DNA from 3 places in the Thauera sinica genome. Region 3 is predicted to be linked to each of the others. Evidence: predicted binding sites of a transcription regulator. Region 3 holds the regulator's gene; each other region holds the start of a gene.
What was found. The regulator FNR, encoded in region 3, switches genes on or off when oxygen is low (the NO sensors DNR and NnrR bind a similar motif). The targets are predictions, from matches to a motif close to TTGANCTAGNTCAA.
Positions count from the first base shown of each region.

Region 1: the regulator FNR is predicted to act here: its motif matches at 3,517-3,530, upstream of CCZ27_RS24505 (amine dehydrogenase large subunit).
Region 2: the regulator FNR is predicted to act here: its motif matches at 5,057-5,070, upstream of hypA (hydrogenase maturation nickel metallochaperone HypA).

Region 1 is NZ_CP023439.1:67,250-74,597, reverse strand. It holds gene CCZ27_RS00385 (c-type cytochrome) at 50-529, opposite strand; gene CCZ27_RS00380 (methylamine dehydrogenase light chain) at 540-1,073, opposite strand; gene mauD (methylamine dehydrogenase accessory protein MauD) at 1,096-1,698, opposite strand; gene CCZ27_RS00370 (MauE/DoxX family redox-associated membrane protein) at 1,695-2,246, opposite strand; gene CCZ27_RS23880 (amine dehydrogenase large subunit) at 2,246-2,950, opposite strand; gene CCZ27_RS24505 (amine dehydrogenase large subunit) at 2,920-3,399, opposite strand; gene CCZ27_RS00360 (helix-turn-helix domain-containing protein) at 4,021-5,010, shown strand; gene CCZ27_RS00355 (ABC transporter ATP-binding protein) at 5,380-7,278, opposite strand; gene CCZ27_RS00350 (GGDEF domain-containing protein) at 7,295-7,348, opposite strand, start outside.
Region 2 is NZ_CP023439.1:4,884,691-4,892,038, forward strand. It holds gene hypE (hydrogenase expression/formation protein HypE) at 1-1,009, opposite strand, end outside; gene hypD (hydrogenase formation protein HypD) at 1,006-2,142, opposite strand; gene CCZ27_RS21330 (HypC/HybG/HupF family hydrogenase formation chaperone) at 2,139-2,396, opposite strand; gene CCZ27_RS21335 (Kae1-like domain-containing protein) at 2,537-3,769, opposite strand; gene hypB (hydrogenase nickel incorporation protein HypB) at 3,712-4,668, opposite strand; gene hypA (hydrogenase maturation nickel metallochaperone HypA) at 4,684-5,025, opposite strand; gene CCZ27_RS21350 (NAD(P)H-dependent oxidoreductase subunit E) at 5,183-7,012, shown strand; gene CCZ27_RS21355 (2Fe-2S iron-sulfur cluster-binding protein) at 7,009-7,348, shown strand, end outside.
Region 3 is NZ_CP023439.1:2,945,676-2,953,023, reverse strand. It holds gene CCZ27_RS12745 (acyl-CoA dehydrogenase family protein) at 1-357, opposite strand, end outside; gene CCZ27_RS12740 (ABC transporter ATP-binding protein) at 369-1,193, opposite strand; gene CCZ27_RS12735 (LysR family transcriptional regulator) at 1,309-2,232, opposite strand; gene CCZ27_RS12730 (rhodanese-related sulfurtransferase) at 2,329-3,945, shown strand; gene CCZ27_RS12725 (Crp/Fnr family transcriptional regulator) at 4,005-4,685, opposite strand; gene CCZ27_RS12720 (SirB2 family protein) at 4,784-5,182, shown strand; gene fnr (fumarate/nitrate reduction transcriptional regulator Fnr) at 5,211-5,951, opposite strand; gene hemN (oxygen-independent coproporphyrinogen III oxidase) at 6,095-7,348, shown strand, end outside.

The sequences.
Region 1 (7,348 bases), 2.3 Mb from region 3:
TTGCTGCGGAATTGCGGGACCGGCCGCCTGGCGGCCGGGCGCCTCACGTTCAGTCGATGCGTATGCCCTGCGCGGCGAGTTGCTCGACGATGCCGCGGCGCACCGCGGACACGTTCGCCAGCTTCTTGCTGCGCAGTCCGGTGACTTCGGCCTCGGTGTAGGGGACGAAGCCGGCCGGCACGGTGTCGGCGGAGAAGGACGCCGCCATCCAGTTCAGCATCCGCGCGATGTCGCCGTTCGACAGCGGCGAATTCGAGGTGCCGGGCACCTGCACGAGGAATGCCCTGCCCTCGGGCAGCCTGAGGAAGTGGCCGAGCTGGCCGCGCATCGTCGGCACCCCGCCCGACCGGGCGCCGCTGCCGTCGGCCTGGTGGCAGCCGGCGCAGTTCAGGATGTACTGGTAGCGGGCCTTGCCGGCGTCGTCGGCGACGGCCGGCGCGCCCGCGCCGGCCGCGGCGAGGAAGGCCGCGGCGAGCGCGGCGGCCTTCCCGCCCCGCCCGATCCGGCCCGGCGTGCGCATGCCGTCCATCGCCGCCTCCTCAACCCTGCGGCTGCGCCAGGCCGACCACCGTGGCCATGGTGCAGTGGAACATCGTCGAGTCGTTGGCCATGCACCAGTTGATGTCGTTGTGCAGGCCCATGCGGTAGCCCGGCATCTCGCGCTCGTTGGTGTTGCAGAAGCAGCGCCCGCAGGCCGTCTTGCCGCAGCAGTCGTTGTAGCTGATGAGATAGTCCTTGCCGTCCTCCGGGTTGTGGCAGGTGCCGATCCACGACACCTTGGACGCCTCCGTGCCCGGCGGGCAGCTCGTCGCAGTGCCGCCGCAGCAGTTGCACAGGTAGCCGTCCTGCGCGCAGTAGCGCCAGTACTCGCAGTCCTGCTCGGTCGGGGCCTTGCCGCCGGCCTTCTTCATCGCCGCGCCGGCGGCCTGGGCGGTGCGGTCGAAGGGCAGCACCGGCAGCACGAAGGCCGAGCCCACCAGCAGCTTGCCGATGCCGATCAGCGCGCTGCGCCGCGACGCGCGCTGCGCCACCTTGCGCGTCCTGCGCTCGAAGAATTCATCCAGCCATTTCATCGTCGTTCTCCTGTGTTCCGGATCAGGCGCGGCCGGGCTGTTCGAGATAGTCCTGCACCGATGCCACGCCCAGCTCCTTGGCAGTGAAGAGGCTTTCGAGCTGCTCGCGGGAATTGACCAGCCCCTTGGCGGCGACCCGCCCCTGCTCGTCGATCAGCACCGCGTAGGGCAGCTTGGCCACGCGCCAGGCGATGCCCAGTTCGCGCGACAGCACGTAGGGGAAGCCGGAGAGGCCGGCCTTGTCGTAGAAGGCGAGGTGCTCGGGCTGCTCGCCGTCGGAGGTCAGCACGATGCGCAGCCAGTCGCGTTCGGACTGGTTGGCCGAGCGCAGGATGGGCAGCAGCTTCTTGCACACCGGGCAGGTGGGCGACAGGAAGAACAGCAGCGTGCTCTTTTGCGCCGGCAGGCCCAGCGAGACGCGATCGCGGCCGGCGACGAGCTGCGGCAGGTCGAACACCGGCGCCGCCTCGCCGACCTGCGGGCCGGTGTCGAGCATGAGGGCGCCCATCGGCGCGACGCGCTCGTACAGCACGCCGATCTGGCGCGCGAGGGCGAAGATTCCGGCCAGCGCGGCGAGCACCGCGATCCACAGCAGGACGTTGGAGACGATCAGGGCTTGGTTCATGATCCGTTCCTCATTTGGGCGAGATGGGGATGGTTGGCGAGCAACTGGTTGGCTGCCGCATGGAGGGCGAGCAGCATCAGCGTGCCGCCGGCCACCGAGAGGTAGTCGATCCAGACCAGGCTGCGCTCGGCGCCGGCCTGCGCACCGGCGCCGAGCAGCGCGAGCAGCACCGCGTTGCGCACGACGAGCGCCCACGACAGGCGGGTGTGGCCTTCGGCGCCGCCGCAGCCGCAGTCGATGCCGGTGCGGCCGCGGGCGACGTTGATCGCCACCGCCAGCGTCGCCGCGCCCAGCACCAGCGCGCCCACGGCGAGGCCGGCGGCGCGCGTGCCGTCGAACAGCAGGGCGGTGCCGGCAATGGCTTCGAGCACCGGGAACACGCGGGCGAACGCGGGCACCAGCGCTTCGGGCAGCAGCCGGTACAGCTCCACCGAGGCTTCGAACACCGCCACGTCGCGCAGCTTCTGCCACGCGCCCAGCAGCAGGATCACCGCCAGCGCCGCGCCGCAGGCGCGCGCCAGCACGGGGTCGAGTGCGAGGGCGTCCATCAGTGCAGCTCCATCAGCGAAGGCGTTTCGCCCACGCCGTCCATGCGTCCGGCGGGCTTGAGCGCGGCCGCCGCGTCGTACACGGCGAGGCCGCCCTTCACGCCGTCGTAGGCGAACAGGCGCGGCCTGTCGCCCTGGCTGACGGCCAGCGCGATGGCGTTGCTGCCCGGCGCACGGGCGATGCGCTTCCTGGTCTTGAGATCGAAGCTCCAGATCTCCTTGGCCGGGGACTTGTGGCTGCCGGCCTTCGCGCCGTCGTGCATGCCGACGAAGACGCGGCCGCTGGCCTTGTGCTGGGCGAGCAACTGGTAGCCGCCGGGACGCCAGCCGGCCTTGCGCTCGCGCTCGGTGAGCAGCGGCCACTTCGGCTCGAAGCTCGCCACCTCGCCGCCGACGTGGGCGGTGTAGAGGTCGCCGCCGTAGGACACGAAGCGGTAGGTGTCGCCGTCCTGCTCGCCGTGGATGAAGATGGGGTCGGCATCCGGGTCGAAGAACGCGGCGCTCTTGCGCTGCGCGACCTCCCGGCCCTCGCCGTCGTGGGTGACGGTGAGCATCGTGCCGTCGCCGCAGATGGTGGAGAAGCGGTCCGACGCGCTCTGCGGCGGCAGCAGGATCCAGCAGCCGGGGATGTCCACCTGCGAGGCGACCTTCCTCGCCTTCAGGTCGATCACCGTCACCGACACCGCGGGCGTGGCGTTGAGCACGTAGAGCCAGCGGCCGTCGGCCGAGGGCGGATGGTGCCCTTGTAGTGCAGCGCCTGGGCATGGATCGGCGGGATGATGATCTCGCCGGTCTTCACCAGCGTCTGCGCGTCGTGGATGTCCACCGTGTCGGTGCGCACCCCCGACGACAGGCGCGAGTAGTAGGTGGTGGCGACGTAGATCTCCCTGCGGTCCGGCGACAGGATCGCCTGCCCCGCGTAGCCGGTCGCCACCATGCCGAGGTAGCGCAGGCCGTCGCCGTCGATGACGTGCAGCCGGCCATCGACGATGTGGCCGATGGCGACGTCCGACAGGAAGATGCGATAGGGGTTGGGAGGCGGCATCTCGGCCACCTTGGGAATCTCGACCTGCAGCTCGGCCCGTGCCGACACCCCGGTGAGGGCGATCAGCAAGGCTGCGGCGCAGGTTCGCAGGGCGCGGTGTCGAACCACGGCAAACCTCCTTGTTGCCCGCCGCGCGGCCGTGGCGGTCTGCCCGGCCTCGCGGCGGAATCCTCGGAACCCGTCCGCCCGGCAGGGCGGCGGATGCACTCGTTGTCCGCGCCGGATTTGATGCACGTCAAAACGGCGGGTGGAACGGATTCTGGGATGGAGAATTCCGATGCCGTTATCCGAAATCGGCAACGGCGCGGCGCACGGCGAAACCGCGCCCGACTGCACCAAAGTGATACTGCGCCGCACCATTCCGATACAGGACCCGGCAGCGCGGACCGCTCCGCGGCATCTGCACGAAAGCCCTTGTCGCCGGGGCAAATTCAGGTTTAGCCTGAAAAAAAGAAACACTTACATAACGACAAGCAACCGATTTCCGGTCAGGAGACAGACGGAAATGAACAATCGAGCCACTGCGCTTCCCGGCTGCGGGAAAGCGCGGTTTTCGCGTGCGCGCGGCCAGGCCCCGCATGCCCTGCGCAACCGCCCGATCCACGCCCGGCGGAAACGGCCCGCCGCCCTTCCCCGCCGTGCCGCAAGGCTGCCCGCGCACCTCTGCCGCCGCGGGCACGGCATTTGCTGCCGCCTCTCCGACACGACCCGCTCCGGAGAAGCGCTGCCATGACCGCGACGACGGCATCCCACGACCAGGCTTACACCGCCGTTGCGCGCGACACCCGCGACGCGGACGACCATGCGTCCTGCCTGCAGCACTGGAAGCAGCGCTACGACCAGCTCACCGCCGGGGCCTTCTGCGGCAGCTTCGAGGAGTACTGGTTCGACAACGTGCAGGTCTTCCGCGAGCGCACGAACCAGTCGGTACGCGAAGTCGGCCAGGCATGGGAGGGGTCCCGCACCTTCGGCGTGCCGGTCGAGGTGGACGGCAAGGGCTGGTACTGCGGCGAGATCGTCGACGCCGACTCCGTCATCACCCTCAGGGGCGGGCAGGAACTCGATTTCCGCACGCCGCGCGTGCATGACGTCCTCGCGGTGACGGCCGACGCGCAGGCGCTCAACACCTATGCGCTGCAGGTGGAACACCGCGACCTGGAGGCCGAACTCGCCACCTGTCGGGTGACGCCTTCCACCCCGGCGCAGGCGGAGAACCTGCGCAGCTTCCTGGGCACGGTCATCGCCAGCCTGCGGGCGACGCCGGAGATGCTGCGCCATGCGCAGATGCGCAAGGCGCTGGAGCAGGCGATCTTCGGCAGCCTGATCGCCGTCGCCGGCAACCAGTCCGAGAACCGCCCCACCCCGTCGTGCAATGCGCGCCAACTGGTGGTGGAGCGCGCCCGCGAATACATGCAGGCCCACATCGAGGAACCGATCACCGTCGCCGACCTGTGCGCCGAACTGCGCGTGTCGCGGCGCACGCTGCAGTACAGCTTCCAGGACGTGCTCAATCTGAACCCGGTGAGCTTCCTGCGCGCGATGCGCCTGAACGGCGTGCGCCGCGCCCTCAAGCGCGCCGACCCGGCGGCCGGCACCGTCGCCGACATCGCCGCGCGCTGGGGCTTCTGGCATCTGTCGCACTTCGCCGCGGACTACAGGGCGATGTTCGGCGAACTGCCTTCCGAGACCCTGCGCAGCGCGATGCTGCATCGCTGCTAGGCGGAAAGGCGGCGGCGCGGTCTTGCCCGGCCGCACCACCGCGGGGCGGCCGGCCGGCGCCTGCCTTCATTGCGGACGCCGGCCGGCAGGCGGCCTATCCGAAATCGGCAAGCGCCTGCCCCTTGCAGGCCGGGCACGGGGCCTTGCCGCCGCCGCGGCGCGGCGAAAATCCTGGTCCGGAAGAGGAGTCCGTCGGTGGAAATCCAGCGGCGGGGAGATGCTTTCACATTGCAACAGTTTCTTATTGCAACTTAATTGACGCATCGCTATAGTTGCGCCTGTCTCCTCCTCTCGAACCCCTCGAGATGGTTCAAGCCTCGCCGCACGGCGGGGCTTCTTTTTGCCCGCACGGCGGCCGCGCCGCCCGCTTCAGGCCGATGCGGCGATGCGCCCGCCCGCCTCCGCCGCGTCGCCGCCGTCCTCGTCGTCCGCTTCCGCGCCGAGGAAGCCGCCGCTCTGGTGCGCCCACAGGCGCGCGTACAGGCCGCCCCTGGCGAGCAGGCTGCGGTGGTCGCCTTCCTCGACGATGCGCCCCCTGTCCATCACGACGAGCCGGTCCATGGCCGCGATCGTCGACAGCCGGTGCGCGATCGCCACCACCGTCTTGCCCTCCATCAGCCGGTACAGGCTGGCCTGGATCGCCACCTCGACCTCGGAGTCGAGCGCGCTGGTGGCCTCGTCGAGCAGCAGGATGGGCGCGTCCTTGAGCATCACGCGGGCGATGGCGATGCGCTGGCGCTGGCCGCCGGACAGCTTCACGCCGCGCTCGCCGACGTGGGCATCGTAGCCGTGTCGCCCCTTGGGGTCGGTCAGCGTGTGGATGAAGTCGTCCGCCTCGGCGCGCTTCGCGGCGGCGATCATCTCGGCGTCGGTCGCGCCGGGCCGGCCGTAGAGGATGTTGTCGCGCACCGAGCGGTGCAGCAGCGAGGTGTCCTGCGTCACCATGCCGACCTGCGCGCGCAGGCTGTCCTGGGTGACGTCGGCGATGTCCTGGCCGTCGACCAGGATGCGGCCTTCCTCGATGTCGTAGAAGCGCAGCAGCAGGTTCACCAGCGTCGACTTGCCGGCCCCCGAGCGCCCCACCACGCCGATCTTCTCGCCGGGACGGATGACGAGCGAGAAGCCGTCGATGACCTTGCGCGCCTGCGGCCCGCTGGCGCCGTAGGCGAAGCTCAGGTTCTCGAAGCGGATCTCGCCCTGGCGCACGGCCAGCGGCCTCGCATCGGGCCGGTCGCGGACGAGCTGGCGGCGCGACAGGGTGTTGATGCCGTCCTGCACGGTGCCGACGTGCTCGAACAGCGAGGCCATCTCCCACATCACCCAGTGCGACATGCCGTTGAGCCGCAAGGCCATCGCGGTGGCCGCCGCCACCGCGCCGACGCCCACCTCGCCGCGCGTCCACAGCCACAGGGAGACGCCCGCGGTCGACAGGATCAGCAGCATGCTGAGCGTGTGGTTGACCACCTCGATGCCGCTCACCAGCCGCATCTGGCCGTGCACCGTGGCCATGAACTCCTTCATCGCCGAGCGTGCGTAGGCGGCCTCGCGGCCGGCGTGGGAGAACAGCTTCACCGTGGCGATGTTGGTGTAGGCATCGGTAATGCGCCCGGTCATCAGCGAGCGCGCGTCGGCCTGCGCGCGCGACACGCGCGACAGGCGCGGCACGAACCAGCGCAGCGCGACCATGTACAGCCCCAGCCAGGCGAGGAAGGGGATCAGCATCCAGCCTGCGAAGCTGCCCACCACCACGGCGATGGTGACGAAGTAGATGACGACGAAGACCAGGATGTCGGTCAGGATCAGGACGGTGTCGCGCACCGCCAGCGCGGTCTGCATGACCTTGGCCGCGACGCGGCCGGCGAATTCGTCCTGGTAGAAGCTCATGCTCTGGCCGAGCATCACGCGATGGAAGTTCCAGCGCAGCCGCATCGGGAAGTTGCCCGCCAGCGTCTGGTGCTTGAGCATGGTCTGCAGCGCCACCAGCACGCCGCTGCCGAGGATGATGCCGCCCAGCAGCAACAGCCTGCCGCCCTCCTGCTCCCATAACTGCGCGGGTTCGACGCGCGCCAGCCAGTCGACGACGCGGCCCAGCATCGCGAACAGCAGGGCCTCGAACGCACCGATGGCGGCGGTGAGCAGGGTCATCCCCATGATGAAGGGCCGCATGCCGGCGGTGCCGCTCCACAGGAAGGCGAAAAAGCCGCGCGGCGGCAGCGCCGGCGGTGCGTCGGGATAGGGGTCGACCCGGTTTTCGAAGAATCTGAACACGTTCGGTGGCCTGGTTTTACTGGTTTTCGGGTTCTGCATCCGTTCTCGCCGCGGGCGGCGCATGGAGGCG
Region 2 (7,348 bases), 1.9 Mb from region 3:
GCCAGTCGACCATGCGCCGGCCGCCGAAGCGGGTCTTCATCTGCACGAAGCGGCGCTCGTCGGCGATGACTTCGCCGATGCGCACGGCTTCCGTGCCGAGCGGGTGCGCGCGCAGCGCCGCCAGCGCGCGCTCGGCGCCGGCGGCGGGGCAGATGGCGATCAGCCGGCCCTCGCTGGCGATGTCGAGCGGATCGAGCCCGAGCAGTTCGCAGGCGGCGGCCACCGCCGGGCGTACCGGGATGGCGGCTTCGTCCAGCACGATGCCCACGCCCGACTGGTGGGCGATCTCGTTCAGCGTCGCCGCCAGCCCGCCGCGGGTGGGGTCGCGCAGCACGCGGACGTCGGGCGCGGCGGCCAGCAGGTCGGCGATGAGGCCGTGCAGCGCGGCCGTGTCCGAGACGATGGGCGCGTCGAACGCGAGGTTCTCGCGCACCGACATGATCGCCATGCCGTGATCGCCGAGCGGGCCGGAGACCAGCACCGCGTCGCCCGGCCGCGCATTGGCACCGGACACGTCGATGCCGGCCAGGCGTACGCCCACCCCGGTGGTGGTGATGAACACGCCGTCGGCCTTGCCGCGCTCGACCACCTTGGTGTCGCCGGTGACCACCGGCACGCCGGCCGCGCGCGCGGCGGCGGCCATCGAGGCGACGATGCGCGCCAGTCCGGCGAGCGGCAGGCCCTCTTCCAGCACGAAGCTCGCCGCCAGGTACAGCGGCTGCGCGCCCATCACCGCCACGTCGTTGATCGTGCCATGCACCGACAGGCAGCCGATGTCGCCGCCGGGAAAGAACAGCGGCGACACCACGTGCGCGTCGGTCGCCATCACCAGCGGCCCGGTGCAGGCGGGCAGGCGGGCGCCGTCATCGCCCTGGGCGAGGAATTCGTTGCCCAGCTCGCGGGCGAAGAGGTCTTCGATCAACTGCGCCATGGCGCGGCCGCCGGCGCCGTGCGACAGGTCGATGCGGCCGTGTTCCAGGTCCAGCGGGTGGGAATGCGGGAGTCTCATGTGCGGGTTGTTTCCGTCGGGGCCGCCTCCACGCGGAAGCGGCCGTAGGTGTAGTGCGCGGCGCAGGCGCCCTCGGACGACACCATGCAGGAGCCGACCGGGTTGTCCGGCGTGCAGGCGGTGCCGAAGATGCGGCATTCCTGCGGACGTTTTTCGCCGCGCAGGATGGCGGCGCACTCGCAGGCCCTGTGGTCGGGCACGGGCACGGCGGGTACGGCGAAGCGCGCCTCGGCATCGAAGCCGGCGAAGGCCGGGCGCAGGCGCAGCGCGCTCGCCGGCACGGTGCCCAGGCCGCGCCATTCGAAAGCGTCGCGCAGCTCGAACACCTCGGCGACCAGGGCCTGCGCCTTGCGGTTGCCTTCGGCGGTGACGGCGCGGGTGAATTCGTTTTCGACCTCGGCGCGGCCGTCGTCGATCTGGCGGATCAGCATCTGGATCGCGCGCATCACGTCCAGCGGCTCGAAGCCGGCGATCACCACCGGCTTGCCGTGATCGCGCGCGAAGGGTTCGTAGGGGGCGCTGCCGATGACGGTGGAGACGTGCGCCGGGCCGACGAAGCCGTCCAGCCGCACGCCGCCGGGTGCGGCGAGGATGGCGTGCATCGCCGCCGGCGTCAGCACGTGGTTGCACAGCAGCGAGAAGTTCCCCAGGCCCTCGGCCCGGGCCTGCTTCACCGCCACCGCGGTCGGCGGCGTGGTGGTCTCGAAGCCGATGGCGAGGAACACCACTTCGCGCGCCGGGTTGGCGCGCGCCACCTGCAGCGCGTCGAGCGGCGAATACACCATGCGCACGTCGGCGCCGCGGCCCTTGGCGCGCAGCAGCGACAGCCTGCCGGACGCGGGGACGCGCAGCGTGTCGCCGTAGGTGCAGAGGATCACGCCATGTTCGAGCGCGAGGCGGATCGCCTGGTCGATGCGCCCCACCGGCAGGACGCACACCGGGCAGCCGGGGCCGTGGACCAGCCGGACCTGCGGCGGCAGCAGGTCGGCGATGCCGTAGCGCGAGATGGCATGCGTGTGGCCGCCGCAGAACTCCATCAGGCGGTACTCGCGGTCCGGGCGCGCCCCGGCGCGGATCGCGGCGCCCAGCGCGCGCGCCACCGTACCGTCGCGGAAGTCGTCGACGTATTTCATGGCAGCTCCGCCGGGCCGGCCTCGCCGGCGGCCTGCTGCGCCCGCGCGATCTCGCGCAGCAGCGCCAGCGTGGCCTCGGCCTCCCCGACGTCGAGCTTCTGCAGCGCAAAGCCCACATGCACGATCACGTAATCGCCGACCGCCACGTCATCCACCATCGCCAGCGAGATGCGTTTGCGCACGCCGTCGAGGTCGACGAGGGCTTCGTCCTTGCCGCACAGTTCCACCACCATCGCGGGGATCGCAAGGCACATGGCGTCAGGTCTCCGGGGAAAGGCCGTGCGTGGCGCGGCAGGCGGGATGGGAGGCGCGCCGGAGCCGGCCGGGCCGGGCTCGGCGATGGAGGCCGTCGCCGCGCGATGGCATGCGGACCGGGTCGGCGTGCCGGGCCATGTCAGCCGTCCGCCAGGCTCAGGCGCGCCACCGCCGCCTGGCCGAAGGCGATCGCGGTGTCGCCGGGCGGCAGCGCGCGCGGTTCGAGCAGGCGCAGGCCGGCCTGGGTACAGTCGCGGCGCAGCGAGCCGGCGAGCAGCCTGTTGAAGAGGCAGCCGCCGGCGGCGGCGACGGTGCCCAGGCCGTGGCGCCGCGCCGCCTGCCGCAGCCAGTCGGCCAGTGCCGCGCCTAGCGTGGCGTGGAACAGGGCGGCGCCGCGGCCGGGCTCCGCACCGGAGGCGGGGTCGGCGAGCGCGGCCAGCAAGAGCAGCAGATCGAGCCGCAGCGCGCCGGAATGCGCGTCTTCGTCGATGCGCCAGCCGCCGGCCAGCGGCTCGACCGGCCCATGGCGGGTGGCGGCCTGTTCCAGCGCGATCGCCGCTTCGGCCTCGATCCGCATCACCGTGCCGAGGCCGAGCAGGCCGGCGGCGGCATCGAACACGCGGCCCATGCTGGTCGTCGGCGGGCAGCGCAGGCCGGCGTCCAGCAGCCGGGCGAGGCCGGCGGCCGCCGGCAGGGCGGCGAAGCGCGCGGCGATCTCGCCGCCGCGGCCCAGCGCGTGCAGCGCCGAGGCCGCCATGCGCCAGGGTTCGCGCGCGGCGCGGTCGCCGCCGGGCAGGGCGAGCGGGCGCAGGTGGCCGATGCGCTGGCAGCGTGCGCCGTCGACCTGCAATAGCTCGCCGCCCCAGGCGCTGCCGTCGCCGCCCAGGCCGACGCCGTCGAGCGCGAGGCCGAGCGCCGCGCCGTCGTGGCCGTGCTCCGCGCACACCGCGGCGATGTGGGCATGGTGGTGCTGCACCGGCTGCAGCGGCACGCCGAGTTCGGCGGCGAGTTCGGCGGCGAAGCGCGTGGAGTGGAAATCCGGATGCAGGTCGTGCGCGATTGCAGCCGGCCGCGCGCCGGCCTCCGCCAGCCAGGCGAGCAGTGCGCGCGCGGCGCGCTCGTGGGCGAGGCAGGCGTCTACGCCGTCGAGGTCGCCCACCGTGCGCGACACCGCGGCGATCTTGCCCTGTGCGGCGCACACCGTGTTCTTGAACCAGGCGCCCAGCGCCAGCACCGGCGGGCCGTCGCGCAGCGCGAGGCGGTGCTCGATCGAGTCGGCGGGGGGCGCCATCAGCGGCACGGGCGCGGTCGTCGTCATGCCGGGGCCGAAGCTGCGGCGCGGCGGGCGCCGGCGGCCAGCCAGTCCAGCCATTCGTCCATGCCCTGGCCGCCCGTCGCCGACACGTGGATGATGCGGATGTCCGGATTCACCCGGCGCGCCCAGTTCTGTGCCGCCTGGACGTCGAAATCCAGGTAGGGCAGCAGGTCGCACTTGTTGAGCAGCATCAGGCCGGCGGCGCGGAACATGTCGGGGTACTTGACCGGCTTGTCCTCGCCCTCGGTCACCGACAGGATCACCACCTTGTGTGCCTCGCCCAGGTCGAAGGCGGCCGGGCACACCAGGTTGCCGACGTTTTCGATCAGCAGCAGGCCGCCGCGCGCCAGCGGCAGGCCGGCCATCGCGTCGCCCACCATGCGCGCATCGAGGTGGCAGCCCCTGCCGGTGTTGATCTGGGTGGCGGGCGCGCCGGTGGCGCGGATGCGTTCGGCGTCGCGGCTGGTCTGCTGGTCGCCCTCGATCACCGCCAGCGGGATGCGGCCGGCCAGCCGCTCTATGGTCTTCACCAGCAGCGTGGTCTTGCCCGAGCCCGGGCTGGAGACGAGGTTGACCGCGAACACGCCGGCCGCGGCCAGCGCGCGCCGGTTGGCGGCGGCCTCGGCGTCGTTGCGGGCGAGCAGATCCTGCTCGACGGCCACGTGGCGCAGAGGCGCGGCGGCCGCGAGTGCCTCGCCGGATGCGGCTCCGGGATGCCCGGCATCATGTGCGGCAGGGAAGGGGGCGGGCGCCGTACCGGGGCTCGCGCTGGTGCTTCCCGCCGCCATGACGGCCGGCTCGGGCGCGGCACCGGCCACGGCCGCGCGGAGGAGGGCGTCGTCCGCACGCCCGGCCGCGGGCGATGCGGCCGCGGCGCGGCGATGCGGCCGGTAGGGATGGCCGCCGTGGTGGTCGATGGTGGCGCCGTCGCCACCGCATCCGCAGGTGGTACACATGCCTCGTGCTCCGGTCTATTCGACGTCCAGGTCCCTGACCCGCAACTCGGTGCCGCGCAACACCCTGAGCGGGCGCGATTCGCATCGCGGACAGAGGTCGTAGAGGGTTTCCATTGCGGCGCGGATGCCGCACGCCGCGCATTCGCCCTCGCCCGGCACCGCGACGATGTCCAGCCTCGCCCCTTCGGCACAGGTGCCGAGGCTCGCGGACTCGAAGGCGAAGCGCAGCGCCTCGGCTTCGACGCAGGACAGCGCGCCGATCTCCATGCGCACGACCCGCACGCGGGTGAAGCGCTCGCGCCGGGCCGCGTCCTCGATCAGGCCCACCGCGCTTTCGGCCAGCGACAGTTCATGCATGGCAGTCTTCCCGATGGAGTCGCCGCATCCTTTGACGCAGGTCACAAGCCTGGCGGGAATCCGGTCGGCGACATTGTAATTCCGCATCGCAACACGGCAGAATCCTCATCGGGCCGATACCGACTCCGAGCGCATCCCTGGCTCACAGGAGGACAGCGTGGCAGCAGCGACGATCGAAACCGTTCTCGACCGGCACGCCCGGGATGGTACCCGGCTGGTGCAGATCCTGCGCGAGGTCCAGGACGCTCTGGGATGGCTGGCGCCCGACACGCTCACCGCCATCGCGCAGGGAGTAGGCCGGCCGCGCGCGCAGGTGGAAGGCACGGCGGGCTTCTACAGTTTCTTCCACACCCGTCCGCTCGGCGAGTACCGCCTCCTGTTCTCGGACAACATCACCGACCGCATGCTCGGCAGCCACGACCTGATGCGGTCCCTGTGCCACAAGCTGTGGCTGGAACCCGGCCGCGTGTCGGAGGACGGCCGGGTCAGCGTGGACACCACGTCTTGCACCGGCATGTGCGACCAGGGGCCGGCGCTGCTGGCCAACTACCGCGCCGTCACGCGGCTGACGCCCGAACGCATCGACGACATGGTCCACCTGATCCGCCGCCGCGTGTCGGTGGGGGACTGGCCGTCGGACTGGTTCCACGTCGACGACAACATCCGCCGCCGCGACGTGCTGCTCGATCATGGCCTGGCGCCCGGCGCGGCGCTGGCCGCGGCGCTGGACCGCGGCCCGGCCGGCCTGCTCGGCGAGATCGAACGCTCGGCGCTGCGCGGGCGCGGCGGCGCGGGCTTCGGCAGCGACATCAAGTGGCGCTCCTGCCGCGACGCCTGGGGCGACGCGCACTACGTGATCTGCAACGCCGACGAGGGCGAGCCCGGCACCTTCAAGGACCGCGTGCTGCTGAGCGCCTTCTTCGACATGGTGGTCGACGGCATGTGCATCGCCGGCTTCGCCATCGGCGCGAGCAAGGGCTTCATCTACCTGCGCGGCGAATACCGCTACCTGCTCGACCGGCTCGAGACGCGGCTCGCCCAGCGGCGCGAGGCCGGGCTGCTCGGACGCAACATCCTCGGCCGCGGCTTCACCTTCGACATCGAGATCCACCTCGGTGCCGGCGCCTACATCTGCGGCGAGGAATCCGCGCTCATCGAATCGCTCGAAGGCAAGCCGGGCAAGCCGCGCATCCGCCCGCCCTTCCCGGTGACGAACGGCTACCTCGGCCAGCCGACGACGGTGAACAACGTCGAGACGCTCGCGCTCGCCGCGCTGATCGCGGTGAAGGGGGGCGAATGGTTCCGCGCCATCGGCACGCCGGCCTCGACCGGCACCAAGCTGCTGTCGGTGTCGGGCGACGTGGAACGCCCGGGCATCTACGAATTCCCCTTCGGCGTGACCGTCGCCGAGGTGCTGCAGGCCGCCGGCGGCGTGGACACCCAGGCGGTGACCACTGCCGGCGCGGCCGGCTTCTGCCTGTCGGCCGGCGAGTTCGGCCGCCGCATCGCCTTCGAGGACGTGCCCACCGGCGGTTCGATCATGGTGTTCGGCCGCAGCCGCGACATGTTCGAGGTGGCGCGCAACTTCACCCGCTTCTTCGCGCACGAGAGCTGCGGCTTCTGCACCCCGTGCCGCGTCGGCACCGCGGTCAACGCGCGGCTGATGGACAAGCTCGCCCACGGCCGCGGCTCGCCCTACGACCTCGACGAGATGGAGAAGATGCACCGCCTGATGCAGGGCGCCAGCCATTGCGGCCTGGGCAACACCGCGACGATCGCGCTGCGCGACATGCTTGCCAGGTTCCGCCCCGCGTTCGAGCGCCGGCTGCATTCGCCCGACTACGAGCCGGCCTTCGACCTCGACGCCGCGCTGTCGCAGGCGCGGCAGATGACCGGCCGCGACGACGCCGGCGCCCATCTCACCGACAACCTGAGCGCGCAGCGCGCCGAGGCGCACGGCCAAGAACCCGGCGAGGCCCAGCCATGACCAGCAGCTTTCTTCTCGATGGCGAAGAAGTGCCATTCACGCCCGGACAGACGGTGATGCAGGCCGCCAGCGCCGCCGGCAAGTACATCCCGCACCTGTGCTGGCATCCGGATTTCAGCGCGCACGGCTCGTGCAAGCTGTGCACCGTCAGGATCGGCGGGCGTTTCGCCACCGCCTGTACGGTGCGTGCCGCGGACGGGCAGGAAGTCGAGAACCGCAGCGAGGAACTCACCGGAAAGCGGCGCACGCTGCTGCAGCTGCTGTTCGTCGAGGGCAACCATTTCTGCCCGTCCTGCGAGAAGAGCGGCAACTGCGTGCTGCAGGCCACCGCCTACG
Region 3 (7,348 bases):
CACCTCCAGCCGCACTGCGCGCGGCCATCCGGGCGTGTCGTGGCCGAGGCGGGAACTGATCGAGTACTGCAGCGCCAGCACCAGCGCGGTCGCCGCCTCGCCGCGCGCCACCGTGCGCACGATGTGCAGCGCATCGGCCAGGTTGGCGCCGCCGCCGCCCAACTCCATCGGCAGCGCGTGGCCGATCAGGCCGGCTTCGTGCAGCCGGCGGATGTTGTCGTGCGGGAACAGATTGGCGCGGTCGTAGTGCGCGGCGGTGGCGGCGAATTCGGTGGCCAGCGCGGCGGCCAGCGTATGCGGTTGCGTGTCGGCGGGGCGGGTCGTGTCGATGACGGCGAGGGTTTGCGGGGAAGGCATGGAGGTATCGGTCAGTCGTAAGCGGCGGCCACGCGCAGACCGGCGGTGTCGCCAGCCCGTGGATGACCGGATCGGGTTGCATCTGCGTCGGCGCCGTCGTCCAGTCCGAGCCAGCCGAGCAGGCGATGGCGCAGCGCGCGGAAATCGGCGAGGTCCGCGCTGCGCGGCCGCGGCAGATGGATGCGCTGGTCGGCGACGAATCGGCCGCGTTCCAGCACCAGGATGCGGTCCGCCAGCAGCAGCGCCTCGTCGACGTCGTGCGTCACCAGCAGTACCGCGGGCCGGTGCGCCAGCCACAGCGCCTGCACCAACTGGTGCATGCGGATGCGGGTCAGTGCGTCGAGCGCGGCGAAAGGCTCGTCCAGCAGCAGCAGTTCGGGTTCGCGCACCAGCGCGCGGGCGAGCGCCACGCGTTGCGCTTCGCCGCCGGACAGCGTGGCCGGCCACGCGTCCAGCCGTTCGGTCAGGCCGACCTCGGCCAGCGCCTGCGCGGCGCGCGAGCGCGAGTCGGCGCTGCGCACGCCCAGCATGACGTTGCGCAGCACGCGCTTCCATGGCATCAGCCGGTGTTCCTGGAACACGACGGCGCGCGCCGGCGGCACCTGTACATGGCCGCTGTCGACACGGTCGAGGCCGGCGAGCAGGCGCAGCAGCGTGGTCTTGCCGCAGCCGCTGCGGCCGAGCAGCACGACGAACTCGCCGGCGGCGATGTCCAGGTCCAGCCGTTCGAACAGCGCGCGCGGCCCGAAGCGCTTGGCTACGCCGCGAAGGCTGACCGCGGCCGGCTGGTCCGGCGCGCCGCCGCCGCTCCTGAATTTGTTGATGGACGCGCTCATTGGCATCGCTCCGAAGAAGTTGGAGCGATGCTAATGAAGGCATATTAATGCCACAAACGAATTATACTTATATCGTTATATTCGTTCTTTGTATGATCTGGGTGCGCGCACACGTTTACGCGGCGGTGACGGCGTCGCGTACGTCGAACATTGCCGCCACCGTGTCGGCGAACAGTTCTATCGGGCGCTTGAGGTTGCCCGGAGCGCGATTGTGCACCAGCCACATTTCGGTAGACGGATTGAAGTCGAGCATGGGCAGCTCGCGGATGCGGCCGCGGTACTGGCTGCGTTCGAGCTGGGCGCGCGTGGCCAGGCCCAGGCCGAGGCCCTCGCTGACGAATTTCAACTGCAGTTCGGTGCCGAAGGCGTCCATGGCAATGTGCAGCGGCAGGCCCAGATCGGTGAGCGCACGCTGCAGCCGGGCGCGGAAGCCGCAGCCGTCCGGGTTGACGATCCATTTGCTGTCGCGCAGATCGGCCAGTCGGTACGGTCCCGGCTCGGTCGGCGCGCCGCCGGCGACGCCGACCACCAGCATGTCGACCGGCATCAGGTGGCGGGCGGCCAGGGTGGGCGGAAATTCGGTACCGGCCGGCAGCATGACCGCGGCGGCGTCGATGTCGCCGCGTTCCAACTGGCGGACCAGGTCGGCGCTCCAGCGCGTCCCCAGTTCGACTTCCAGTGTCGGATAGTGCAGCTTGAACGCGTCCAGCAGGCCGCTCAGCCCGATTTCCGCGACCGACTGCGTGATGCCCAGGCGCAGCGTGCCCTGCGGTGTACTTTCGGTTTCCACCAGCGCCTTCAGATTATCGACCTCGCGCAGCACCTGTTCGCACTGGGCGAACACGCGCCGGCCCAGCGCATTGGGCTTGGGCGGCTTGGTGTCGCGGTCGAGCAGTACCGTGCCCAGGCTTTCTTCCAGGCTCTGGATGCGGCGGGTGACCGCCGGCTGGGTCAGTCCGAGCGCGTCGGCGGCACGCGACAGCGACTGGTGGCGTACCGTGGCAACAAAGGAAACAAGATCGTCGATCTTTATGCTCATGGTGCGTATGGATAGCAAAAAAATGGATAAAACATATATTTAATGCGATATATCATGCGCTCCCCGCATGGTTTCCGTCCACAGGATTTTGTTCATATGACCCATTCCGTCCCGTCCCCGGCCGCGCGCCGGGACATCCCGCTGACCGGCTATGCTGCCGTGCGCGCCGCGCTGCTCGAACGCCGCGAAATCGCCTTGCTGGACGTGCGCGAGGAAGACCCCCACGCGCAGGCGCACCCGCTGTTCGCCGCCAATCTTCCGCTGGCGCGCATCGAACTGGATGCCTACGCCAAGCTGCCGCGCCGCGACGCGCCCATCGTGACGCTGGACGACGGCGAGGGCCTGGCCGAACTCGCCGCGCGGCGCCTGCGCGCGCTCGGCTACACCAACGTCGCGGTGTTCGACGGCGGCGTCGAAGGCTGGCGGGCGGCCGGCGGCGAACTGTTCCGCGACGTGAACGTGCCGAGCAAGGCGTTCGGCGAGCTGGTCGAGGCCGAGCGCCATACGCCGTCGCTGCCGGCGGAAGAAGTGCGGGCGCTGATCGACGCCGGCGCCGACGTGGTGATCGTCGATGCGCGCCGCTTCGACGAATACCAGACCATGACCATCCCCGGCTCGACCAGCGTGCCGGGCGCCGAACTGGCGCTGCGCATCGCCGAACTGGCGCCGCGGCCGGACACGCGGGTCATCGTGAACTGTGCCGGCCGCACGCGCAGCATCATCGGCACGCAGTCGCTGATCAACGCCGGCATTCCCAACCCGGTGGCAGCGCTGCGCAACGGCACGATAGGCTGGACGCTGGCCGGCTTCGAACTCGAACGCGGCGCCGGCCGGCGCTTCCCGGAGGCGGGCGAGGCGACGCGCGCGGATGCCGCGGCACGTGCGCATGCGCTGGCCGGGCGCGCCGGCGTGCGCCGCGCCACGCTGGCCGAGGTGGACCGCTGGCGCGGCCAGCAGGGCCGCACCACCTATTTCTTCGACGTGCGCACGCCGGAGGAATACGAAGCCGGACACTTGCCCGGCTTCCGTCCGGTGCCGGGCGGTCAACTGGTGCAGGAAACCGAAATGGTGGCGCCGGTGCGCGGCGCCCGCATCGTGCTGGCGGACAGCGACGGCGTGCGTGCCAACATGAGCGCTTCCTGGCTGGCGCAGATGGGCTGGGACGTGCATGTGCTGGACGGCGCCGGGGCCGGGGAATTCGTTGCGAGCGGACCGTGGGCGCCGCCGTTGCCGCAGCCGCCCGCGGCGAGCCGCATCCAGCCGGAAACGCTGGCGCGCTGGCAGGCGGCCGGCGACGACGTCGCCGTGCTCGATTTCACCACTAGCGCCAACTACCGCCGCCGGCACATTCCGGGCGCCTGGTTCGCGCTGCGTTCGCAGTTGTCGGACGCGCTGAAATCCGTGCCATCGGTGGCGCGCTACGTGCTCACCTGCGGCAGCAGTCAGCTTGCGCAGTTCGTGGTGCCGGAACTGCAGGCGCTGGTGGATGCCGAGGTCCTGCTGCTCGACGGCGGCAATGCCGCGTGGTTCGCCGCCGGCCTGCCGGAAGAGCACGGCGAGACCCGCCTGGCATCGCTGCCCATCGACCGCTACCGCCGGCCGTACGAGGGCACGGACAACACCGCCGCCGCCATGCAGGCCTACCTGGACTGGGAGTTCGGGCTGGTCGGGCAACTCGCCCGCGACGGCACGCACGGCTTCCGGGTGGTCTAGATGCAGTTCATACATCTCGCTTTTCTGGCACTTTTGCGCAGAAAATCGGGAACAGGCTTTCAGCTCTGGTAACGGGCCAGGCGGACCGGATCGTGCAGCGTGATGTGCTTGCCCTGCACGGTGATCAGGCGCGCGTCGGAGAGGTCGTGGAAGATGCGCGACAGCGTTTCGGGCGTCAGGTTGAGCCGCGAGGCGATGACCTGCTTGCTGGTGGGCAGCGCAAATTCGCAGGGCTTGTCGCCGTCGGCCTGCTGCAGCAGGTAGCCGATCACCCGCTGGACGCTGGAGCGCAGCGAATAGGTTTCGACGTCGCTCACCAGACCGTGCATGCGCACCGACATGCCTGCCAGCAGCTTGAGGGCGAACTTCGAATCCTGCTCGATCAACTCGGTGACGACGGCCTGGCCGATGTGCAGCAGTACGCTTTCGCTCAGCGCTTCGGCAAACACCGGGTACGGACGGTTCATGAACATCACCGCCTCGCCGAAGCTCTGCATCGGGCCGAGGATCTCGACCACCTTCTCGGTGCCCTGGGCGGACGAGAACGCCAGCTTCACCTGGCCGCTGACCAGAAAGTAGAAACCGTGCGGCAGGTCGCCGCGCTGGAACAGCACCTCGCCGCGTGCCAGACGGCGTTCGCGTGCAAAGCGCAGGACGCGATCGAGATCGGCATCGGACAATTCGCTGAACAGCGGGATGCGGCGCAGCAGGGTGGGGATATCGACAGGCGAGGTGGCCATCAGCATGCTCTCCGTAGTGAGAAGCAATTTTAGCGCGCTCGTGTTAGGGTCGCTTCCCCAAGTACCAGAGCCCGCGCGTTCGAGATTCAGGAGAAGGAATGTATTTCGCGATCAAGCACCTGCACGTCACCTGCGTGGTCCTGAGCGGCCTGGGCTTCCTGCTCCGCGGGACGTGGATGCTGAGCGGCAGCGGGTTGCTGCATCACCGTCTGACGCGGGTTCTGCCGCACATCGTCGACACCCTGCTGCTCGGCAGCGCCCTCGTGCTGGCAGCCATGATCGGGCAGTATCCCTTCGTCGCCGACTGGGTGACGGCCAAGGTGTTCGGGCTGATCGCCTACATCGTGCTCGGCGCGGTGGCGCTCAAGCGCGGACGCACGCTTGCGGTCAGGGGCGCCGCGTTTGCGGCGGCGACGGCGGTCTTCCTGTGGATCGTGTCGGTGGCGCTGACGAAGAATCCGCTCGGCTACCTGGCGGCGCTGGGCGGGGCCGCCTGAATCCGTGCGCGGGCCGGCAGCGCCCGCCTCAGCGGCTGCCGGACTGGTGCTGCAGCAGGCGTTTCAGCCCGGCGGCGTCCAGGATGCGGATGTGCTTCTGCTGCACGCTCACCAGGCCCTCTTCCTGGAAGCGCGAGAACGCGCGCGACACCGTCTCGAGCTTCAGCCCGAGGTAGGAGCCGATCTCGTCGCGCGTCATGCGCAGGTGGAACTCGGCCGGCGAGAAGCCGCGCGCGGTGAAGCGCTGCGACATGTTCAGCAGGAAGGCGGCCAGGCGCTCCTCGGCGCGCATCGAGCCCAGCAGCATCATCACGCCGTGATCGCGCACGATCTCGCGGCTCATCACCTTGTGGAACTGATGCTGCAAGCCTTCGACCTCGCGCGACAGCTCCTCGAGCTTGGCGTAGGGAATCACGCAGACTTCGCTGTCCTCGAGCGCGATGGCGTTGCACGAATGCGATTCGGTGCTGATGCCGTCCAGGCCGAGGATCTCGCCTGTCATCTGGAAGCCGGTGACCTGGTCGCGGCCATCCTCCAGCAGCACGTCGGTCTTGAAGGAGCCGGCGCGGATCGCGTAGATCGCTTCGAACGTGTCGCCCGCGCGGTACAGGCTGTGCTGGCGCTTGATCTTGCGCCGCGCGCCGACCAGTTCGTCGAGACGGTTCAGATCGTCCTCGGACATTCCGAACGGCAGACACAGCTCAACGAGGTTACACTGCGAGCACGACGCCTTGAGCCCATTGATCGTGATGGGAGCTGCCGCCTTCATCTGCACGAAATCTTGTTTCCCTAGTTCGGATCGCGGACGGCCGACGTCGGCCCATCCCGGGCGCCGTTGATCCACGTCAACCACAAAACGAGGGTGATCTGCCATTGTTTGGCACATCCCCGCAGTACACCCGCAGCACGACAATGACCAGCCCGAACGAACTCATATTCGATCCGCAACTGATTCGCCGCTTCGACATCAACGGCCCGCGCTACACGTCCTATCCTACCGCAGACCGTTTCGTCGAAGCCTTCAACGCCGATGCGCTGAAGGCCTGGCTGGCGAAGCGGGTGATCGGCGGGGTCAGCAAACCGCTCTCATTATACTTCCACATCCCGTTCTGTAACACGATCTGCTACTACTGCGCCTGCAACAAGATCATCACCAAGGATCATGGCCGCTCGGCGAAGTATCTGAAATATCTGGCAAAAGAGATCGCGATGCAGTCGGCCTGTCTGGAAGGTAGCCGGCAGGTCACCCAGTTGCACCTCGGCGGCGGCACGCCCACCTTCCTGTCCCACGACGAGATGCGCGAGCTGATGGCGGCGGTGCGCGAGCACTTCACGCTGGTGCCCAACGGCGAATACTCGATCGAAGTCGATCCGCGCAAGGTCGATTTCGACACGGTGAAGCTGCTCGCCGATCTCGGTTTCAACCGTATGAGCGTCGGCGTGCAGGATTTCGCCGAGGACGTGCAGAAGGCGGTCAACCGCATCCAGAGCGTCGACGAAACCAAGCTCGTCATCGATGCCGCGCGCGAGACCGGCTTCAAGTCGGTCAGCATGGATCTGATCTACGGCCTGCCCAAGCAGAACGTGATCAGCTTCAACCGCACGCTGGAGCAGGTGCTGCAGATCGCGCCCGATCGCGTGTCGCTCTACAGCTATGCGCATCTGCCGGGCCTGTTCAAGCCGCAGCGGCGCATCTTCATGAGCGACATGCCGACGCCGGACGCGAAGCTGCAACTGCTGCAGCTCGGCATCCGGCGGCTGACCGAAGCCGGCTACGTGTATATCGGCATGGACCACTTCGCCAAGCCCGGCGACGAACTCACCATCGCCCAGCGCCAGGGGCGCCTGCACCGCAATTTCCAGGGCTATTCCACCCAGGCCGAGTGCGATCTGCTGGCCTTCGGCGTATCGGCGATCGGCAAGGTGGGGCCGGTGTATTCCCAGAACGTGAAGACGCTCGACGAATACTACGACGCGCTCGACCGCGACGAACTGCCGGTGCTGCGCGGCATCGAACTCACCGCCGACGATCTCCTGCGCCGGGCGGTGATCCAGGCGCTGATGTGCCATTTCGAGCTGTCGATGCAGTCGATCGAGATCGCCCACCTGATCAACTTCCGCGAATACTTCGCCGAAGAGCTGCAGGACCTGGCCGAGATGCAGGAG